2 linked regions of the Alloactinosynnema sp. L-07 genome follow. The main gene of each other region encodes a partner of the protein of the gene in region 2 in a complex. Links are inferred from orthologs where the notes say so. Each region holds a gene or a part of one and is shown on either strand. Other genes may lie near its edges. The genes, in order: secY and secA2.

What was found.
Region 1: the proteins of secA2 (region 2) and secY are in contact, whole or in part, in a crystal structure (PDB 3DIN), measured with the Thermotoga maritima proteins. The link is inferred for Alloactinosynnema sp. L-07 from one-to-one orthologs. Residues at the interface, in WP_004082002.1 of Thermotoga maritima: Glu261, Ala262, Arg263, Lys300, Ala301, Arg302, Thr303, Ile304, Ile305, Leu323, Tyr324, Asp325, Pro326, Val329, Ser330, Tyr333, Ile336, Lys340, Phe345, Val349, Glu363, Phe364, Tyr374, Ser375, Gly376, Gly377, Glu393, Ile395, Thr482, Ser483; in WP_004081795.1 of Thermotoga maritima: Glu108, Gly109, Glu110, Glu111, Ala236, Glu237, Arg238, Arg239, Ile240, Thr241, Ile242, Gln243, Tyr244, Ala245, Arg246, Arg247, Val248, Thr249, Gly250, Arg251, Arg252, Val253, Tyr254, Gly256, Ala257, Ser258, Thr259, Tyr260, Leu261, Pro262.

The regions. Positions count from the first base shown.
Region 1 is NZ_LN850107.1:5,199,784-5,203,073, reverse strand. Bases 218-3,194 are described here. They hold secY (preprotein translocase subunit SecY), read left to right. Parts: upstream 218-1,043; coding sequence 1,044-2,345; downstream 2,346-3,194. Other genes in these bases: map (type I methionyl aminopeptidase), read left to right, coding at 2,953-3,194; BN1701_RS23280 (adenylate kinase), read left to right, coding at 2,342-2,896; BN1701_RS23290 (ABC transporter permease), read left to right, coding at 218-740. Also shown: more of BN1701_RS23290, read left to right, coding at 1-217; more of map, read left to right, coding at 3,195-3,290. UniProt on the Escherichia coli protein: The central subunit of the protein translocation channel SecYEG. Consists of two halves formed by TMs 1-5 and 6-10.
Region 2 is NZ_LN850107.1:6,950,621-6,954,002, forward strand. What follows is about bases 26-3,094. They hold secA2 (accessory Sec system translocase SecA2), read right to left. Parts: upstream 2,699-3,094; coding sequence 353-2,698; downstream 26-352. Other genes in these bases: BN1701_RS31905 (NAD+ synthase), read right to left, coding at 26-296; BN1701_RS31915 (alpha/beta hydrolase), read left to right, coding at 2,883-3,094. Also shown: more of BN1701_RS31905, read right to left, coding at 1-25; more of BN1701_RS31915, read left to right, coding at 3,095-3,382. UniProt on the Escherichia coli protein: Required for protein export, interacts with the SecYEG preprotein conducting channel.

The sequences.
Region 1 (3,290 bases), 1.8 Mb from region 2 along the record:
ACGATGACCACCGCCAGCGGGTCGCCCTGCTGCCTGCCGGGATCGCGAAGAAGCTGGCCATCGACCGCGTAGGTGTCGCGATCTTCATCGAAGATCGGCCGTACCTGGTCATCGGGATCTTCGATGACGTGCAGCGCAGACCTGAGGTGTTGGCGGGAGTCGTGATCCCTTATGGCACCGCTGCCGCGTTCGCCGGGGCGACCGCCGTGACCCGGGACGTGATCATCAAGACCGCGCCGGGGGCGGCGGCGCTGATCGGCGCCCAAGCTCCGCTGGCCCTGTCGCCAGGGGAGCCCGGCGCCCTCGACGCGACAGCGCCGCCGGATCCGAAGACGTTGCGTCGCGAGGTCGAGTCCAACGTGCTGAAACTGTCGATGATCTTGTCCTTGGTGGCGCTCGCGGTTGGCGCGATCTCTATTGGCAACGCAGCCACGGCACAGATCGGCGCGCGCGTCGGTGAGATCGGCCTGCGCCGCGCGGTAGGCGCCCGCCCAGTGCACATATTCGCCCAGTTGACCGGGGAGACGACCCTGCTCGGCACCGCGGGGGGCTTGATCGGCAGTGTGATGGGTTTGCTCGTAACCGTGGCGGTGTCCTTGTGGAACGGGTGGCAGCCGGTGATCGACCTTCCACTGGCCGTTCTCGCCGTCGCGGGCGGAGCAGCGGCCGGGTTGGTCGCCGGGCTCGTCCCGGCCTGGCGTGCCACGAGGATTCAGCCGGTCGCCGCGCTGCAGCGCTGAGGTCCGCGGGCGTCGACTCGCGCGCAGGCGCGTTGGCAGATCTAATTACGTAGAGCTGGCAATTGGCCGCTGTTACCTTCGTCACCCCCGTTGCGCCGGATGTGTGGCAGGTTTGGCCACCCCACGGGTGATTGGCACGCCTGTTGTGCTGTTAAAGTCGTGGTCACGCTTCGGGGTACCTGTCCTCGAAGCGCTCCTGGCTTGCCAGCACCTGGTGAGTCGGGGCATGTTCCCTGCCGGCGACCAGCCGGTTAAGCCGTTCACCGGCACTGAGCTGCCGGTGACGCCGATGGAGGTTCTTGCGTGCTCAGCGCCTTCCGCTCGGCTCTCGCGACGCCGGACCTGCGCCGCAAGATCCTTTTCACGCTCGGCATCATCGCCGTCTACCGGGTCGGCGCCGCGCTGCCGTCACCGGGCGTGTCCTACCCGAACGTGAAGAAATGCATCGAGGGCGTCCAGTCTGAGGGCATCTTCCAACTGCTGAACTTGTTCAGCGGCGGTGCTCTTCTGCAGCTGTCGGTGTTCGCGCTGGGGATCATGCCCTACATCACCGCGAGCATCATCGTCCAGCTGTTGACCGTGGTCATCCCCCGTTTCGAACAGCTCAAGAAGGAAGGTCAGGCCGGTCAGGGCAAGCTCACGCAGTACACCCGCTACCTGACCATCGCCCTCGCCGTTCTCCAGGCCACCGGCATCGTCGCCATGGCCAACGGCGACCAGCTGTTCGGCAACTGCCCCGAAGACGTCATCCCCAACGGCAGCACCTTCACGCTGATCGTCATCGTCACCACCATGACCGCGGGCACCGCGGTGATCATGTGGTTCGGCGAGCTGATCACCGAGCGTGGTATCGGCAACGGCATGTCGCTGCTGATGTTCGTCAACATCGCGGCCCGCATCCCGTTCGAGGGCAAGAACATCCTCGACAACAAGGGCGGACTGACCTTCGCCATCGTCTGCCTCTTCGGTCTGCTGATCATCGCCAGCGTGGTCTTCGTCGAGCAGGGCCAGCGCCGCATCCCGGTGCAGTACGCCAAGCGCATGATCGGGCGCCGCATGTACGGCGGTACCTCGACCTACCTGCCGCTCAAGGTCAACCAGGCGGGCGTCATCCCGGTCATCTTCGCCTCGTCGCTGCTGTACCTGCCCGACCTGATCAGCAGGCTCGTGGGCACCAGCGACTCGTGGTGGCAGCGCTTCATCACCAACCACCTGACCGACCAGTCGAGCTGGGTCCACATCGGGGTCTACTTCGGGCTGATCATCTTCTTCACCTACTTCTACATCACGATCACGTTCAACGTGACCGAGCGTGCCGACGAGATGAAGAAGTTCGGTGGCTTCATCCCGGGCATCCGCCCCGGACGTTCCACCTCCGACTACCTGAGCTTCGTGCTGAGCCGGATCACCCTGCCCGGTTCGCTCTACCTCGGCATCATCGCCGTTCTGCCGAACTTCTTCCTCGACCTGACCGGTACGGGCCAGAACCAGAACTTCCCGTTCGGCGGCACCGCGGTGCTGATCATGGTCGGCGTCGGTCTCGACACGGTGAAGCAGATCGAGAGCCAGCTCATGCAGCGTAACTACGAAGGGTTCCTCAAGTGACACGTGTTGTTCTCGTTGGACCGCCCGGAGCGGGCAAAGGCACCCAGGCGACCGCGCTGAGCCACAAGCTCGGCGTACCGCACATCTCCACGGGTGACCTGTTCCGGGCGCACATCGCGAACAACACCGAGCTCGGCCAGCAGGTCAAGGCGATCCTTGACTCTGGCGGGCTCGTGTCCGATGAGGTGACCAACCAGATGGTGCGCGAGCGGCTGGCCGAGGAGGACGCCCGCGACGGCTTCCTGCTCGACGGCTTCCCGCGCAACGTGGGCCAGGCCGACGTGCTGGGGCAGATCCTGGCCAAGTCGGACACCAAGATCGACGCCGTGGTCGAGTTCCGGGTCGACGAGGACGTCGTGGTCGAGCGCCTGCTCGCCCGCGGCCGCGCCGACGACAACGAGGACGTCATCCGGCACCGCCAGCAGGTCTACCGGTCGGAGACCGCCCCGCTGCTCGACTACTACGCCGACGTGCTCATCACCGTCGACGCGGTGGGCGAAGTCGACGAGATCACCGGCCGCGTGCTGGACTCGCTGCGCGCTCGGACGTGAGCGGCGGTGGCGTTTTCGCAGGCCTGCGCATGGCCATGCAAACCTGGAAGTCACGAATGATCGAGATCAAGACGCCGGGTGAGCTCGACGCCATGCGGGCCTCCGGCCTGGTCGTGGCGAAGGCCCTGGCCGCGGTGTCAGCCGCGGCCAAGGCCGGGGTCAGCACCGGCGAACTGGACGAACTGGCCGAACAGACCATCCGCGACGCCGGGGCCGTGCCGTCCTTCAAGGGCTACCACGGCTTCCCGGCGAGCATCTGCGCGTCGGTCAACGAGCAGATCGTCCACGGCATCCCCAGCCGGTCCCAGGTCCTCGCCGACGGCGACCTGATCTCCGTCGACTGCGGCGCCATCCTCGACGAGTGGCACGGCGACTCGGCGGTCACCCTCTTCGT
Region 2 (3,382 bases):
CGCGGACCCACGTCGTCGCGGTCCAGGTAGCCCGCCCACACCGGCACGTCCCCGCAGCCTGCCTCCGCGAGCGCGACGGCCAGCGCGTCCAGCGCGTCCCGCGACGCGTGGCCGAACGACTCGCGCATGGCCAGGTCCTCGACCGGGTAGCCGGTGACGACCATCTCGGGGAACACCACCAGGTGCGCCCCGGCCTCGACGGCCTTGCGCGTCCACTCCACGACCAGGGCCGAGTTGCCCGCCAGGTCGCCCACAGTGGGGTTGACCTGTGCTGATGCGATCCGTAGCTGCGGCATACCGTCATCCTCCACCATGTTTTCGCCCCTGAGGCGAAAATGTGACGGGAGTCAGACTAGCCCTTCGCGACCTTCACTTTCTTGAAGGCCGCCCGGACTCGCTGCAACGCCTGCTCCGCGTCGGAGTCGAACGGATTGTCGTGCACGAGGTACGTCCACGTCGATGTCGGACGGCGCAGCCCGGCCGCTGCCAGGTCGATCCCGTCGGCGGTGATCTCGGCTTCCTCGAACGTCTCGCCCGCGAGGTCGCCGATCTTCTTGAGGATGCCCTTGAACTCGCCGATCGCGGCGCGGTGGAACTCGTCGATCGGGGTCTCCCTGGCCAGCGCGCGCAGGTGGATCGTCTCGCGCACGTCGGACAGGAACGCCAGGTGGTGGGCCCAGCGGCGGTCGAGGTGGAACAGCAGGACCTGCCGCGCGACCGTGTTCAGCACGTCCTCATCGATGCCCTCGGCCAGCTTCTCCCACCGGTCCGCGCACCGCTCTTTGAGCTGCTCAGAGGCCAGATCCGTACGCAGGACGTCGTCGCGGTAGGCCAGGACGAGGCCGCGCTGGTGCTCGATGAGGCGGGTGTAGCGCCAGGTGTTGCGGTGGATGTCGAGGTGCACGCCCTCGGCGACGCGCTGGGCGTGGTCGAGGAACCGCTGGGCGGTGACGTCGTCGAGCCTGCCGTCGTCGTCGGGGTCGGAACTGGCGCCCGCGTCCGGCGCGTACTGCGTGACCAGCTCGTCCTCAAGGCTCGCGTACACGACCGAGGCGCCGGGGTCGCCCTGCCGACCCGACCGCCCGCGCAGCTGGTTGTCGAGCCTGCTGCTGGCGTAGTGGCCGGTGGCGATCACATACAGTCCGCCAAGGTCGGCGACCTTGTCGTGGTCGTCATCGTCGCCGCCCGCGCCGCCGAGCTTGATGTCGGTGCCGCGGCCCGCCATCTGCGTGGACACCGTGACCGCCGCGTGCGCGCCCGCGTCGGCGACGATGGCGGCCTCCTCGGCGTCGTTCTTGGCGTTGAGCACGACCGACGACACGCCCGCCTTGGTCAGCTTCTCCGCGATCCGCTCCGACTCGGCCACGTCGAGCGTGCCGACCAGGATCGGGCGGCCCGTCTCGTGCAGTGTGACGATCTCGGCGACCAGCGCGGCTTCCTTGCGGTCGATGCTGTCGTAGATCCGGTCGGACTCGTCGACCCGCACACACGGCTTGTTCGGCGGGATCACCGACACCTTGAGGTCGTAGAACTCGCGCAGCTGCTCGGCGACCGCCGTCGCGGTGCCGGTCATCCCGCAAACCCGCTGGTAGCGGCCGATGAGGCCCTGCACGGAGACCGAGTCGAGCACCTCGCCGCTCTCGGTCGGGTCGAGCCGCTCCTTGGCCTCGACCGCCGCCTGCAGGCCGTCGGGCCAGCGTTGCAGCAGTGCGATCCGGCCGCGCGAGGTGTTGATCAGGTGGACCTTGCCGTCGCGCACGATGTAGTCGACGTCGCGCTGCAGCAGCGCGTGGGCGTGCAGGGCGGCGTTGACCGCGGCGAGGCGGTCGCTGTGGTCGCCGGAGTACAGGTCGATGTCGCCGAGCGCCTTCTCCACGGCCTTGGCGCCGCGCGCGGTCAGCCAGGCGTTTCGGTTGTCCTCGTCGCGCTCGTAGTCGCGGCCGGGGCGCAGCGCGCGCACGACCGCGGCGACCTCGGGGTCGCCCTGCGCGTCGTCGGTCGAGCCCGCCATGACCAGCGGCACCCGCGCCTCGTCGACCAGCACCGAGTCGGCCTCGTCGATCAGCGCCACGTCCGGGTCGCGGTGGACCAGGTCGTCGACGTCGGTGCACAGCCGGTCGCGCAGCACGTCGAAGCCGATCTCGCTGACCGCGCCATAGGTGACGTCTTTCCCGTACGCTGTACGGCGCTGGTCGGGGGTGGCCTCCTGGTCGACCCAGCCGACCGACACGCCCAGCAGCTCGTAGACCGGTGCCATCCACTCGGCGTCGCGGCGGGCCAGGTAGTCGTTGACCGACATGACGTGCACCGACCGGCCCTGCAGCGCGTACCCGGCCGCGGCGAGCGCGCCCGCGAGCGTCTTGCCCTCACCGGTGCCCATCTCCACTACCCGGCCGTGCAGCAGCTCCATGGCGCCGACCAGCTGCATGTCATAGGGCCGCTGGTCCAGGCCGCGGCGGGCGGCTTCACGGCCCAGCGCGCACAGTTCCACCATGCCGTGGGCGTCGAGCCCGCCAAGCGCCTTCTCCCGCAACTCGCCCGCCGCCTCGGTGAGCTCGGCGTCGGTCAGCTTCTTGACCCGCTCCTCGCGCCACTCGATCGAGGTCAGCACTTCGGCGTACTTCTTGAGGTCGACCGTCGAGGGCCGCTCCAGCAGTCGCTGGAACCGGCCCTTGACCCGTGTCAGGAACGCAGCCACGCTCGTCGGCCACCTCTCGTTCTGTCCTCGCGGTTGACAGCATTGTCGACCCTGCCACCTAACGGCGGAGTGTGGCGGATGAGTTCCCGGCTGACACACTGGTCGGGTGCCTCGTCCTTGGTTGGTGTTCGTTGTTCTCGCGGCCGTCGTGAGCGGCTGCACTGTTCAAATCAGCGGAACCCCGGTGACGGGGCAGACCGAGACCCTCGGCCCCAAGGGCACCGTGCCCGCCGGGCTGGAGCGGTTCTACGGCCAGGCCCTGACCTGGCGCGACTGCCGCGCGCTGGCCCACGACGACGAGAGCCGCATGGCCTTCGGCACCCGCGACGTGCGCTGCACGACGATCACCGTGCCGCTCGACTACGCCAACCCCACCGGCAAGACCGCGTCGATCGGGCTGCTGCGCAGGCAGGCCACCGGCATCAAGGTCGGCTCGCTGCTGATCAACCCCGGCGGCCCCGGCGTGTCCGGGATGAGCGCGGCGGCGTCGATCGCGGGCAAGATCAAGGGCACCGAGCTGGCCGAGAAGTTCGACCTCGTCGGCTTCGACCCGCGCGGCATCGGCGTCAGCGAGCCCAAGATCGCCTGCCTGACCGACCCGGAGATGGACGCCGAGCGGATCGAGCCGGAGAACACCACCGTCGCCGAGGAGGAGGCGGAGAACAAGGACTTCGCCGCCAAATG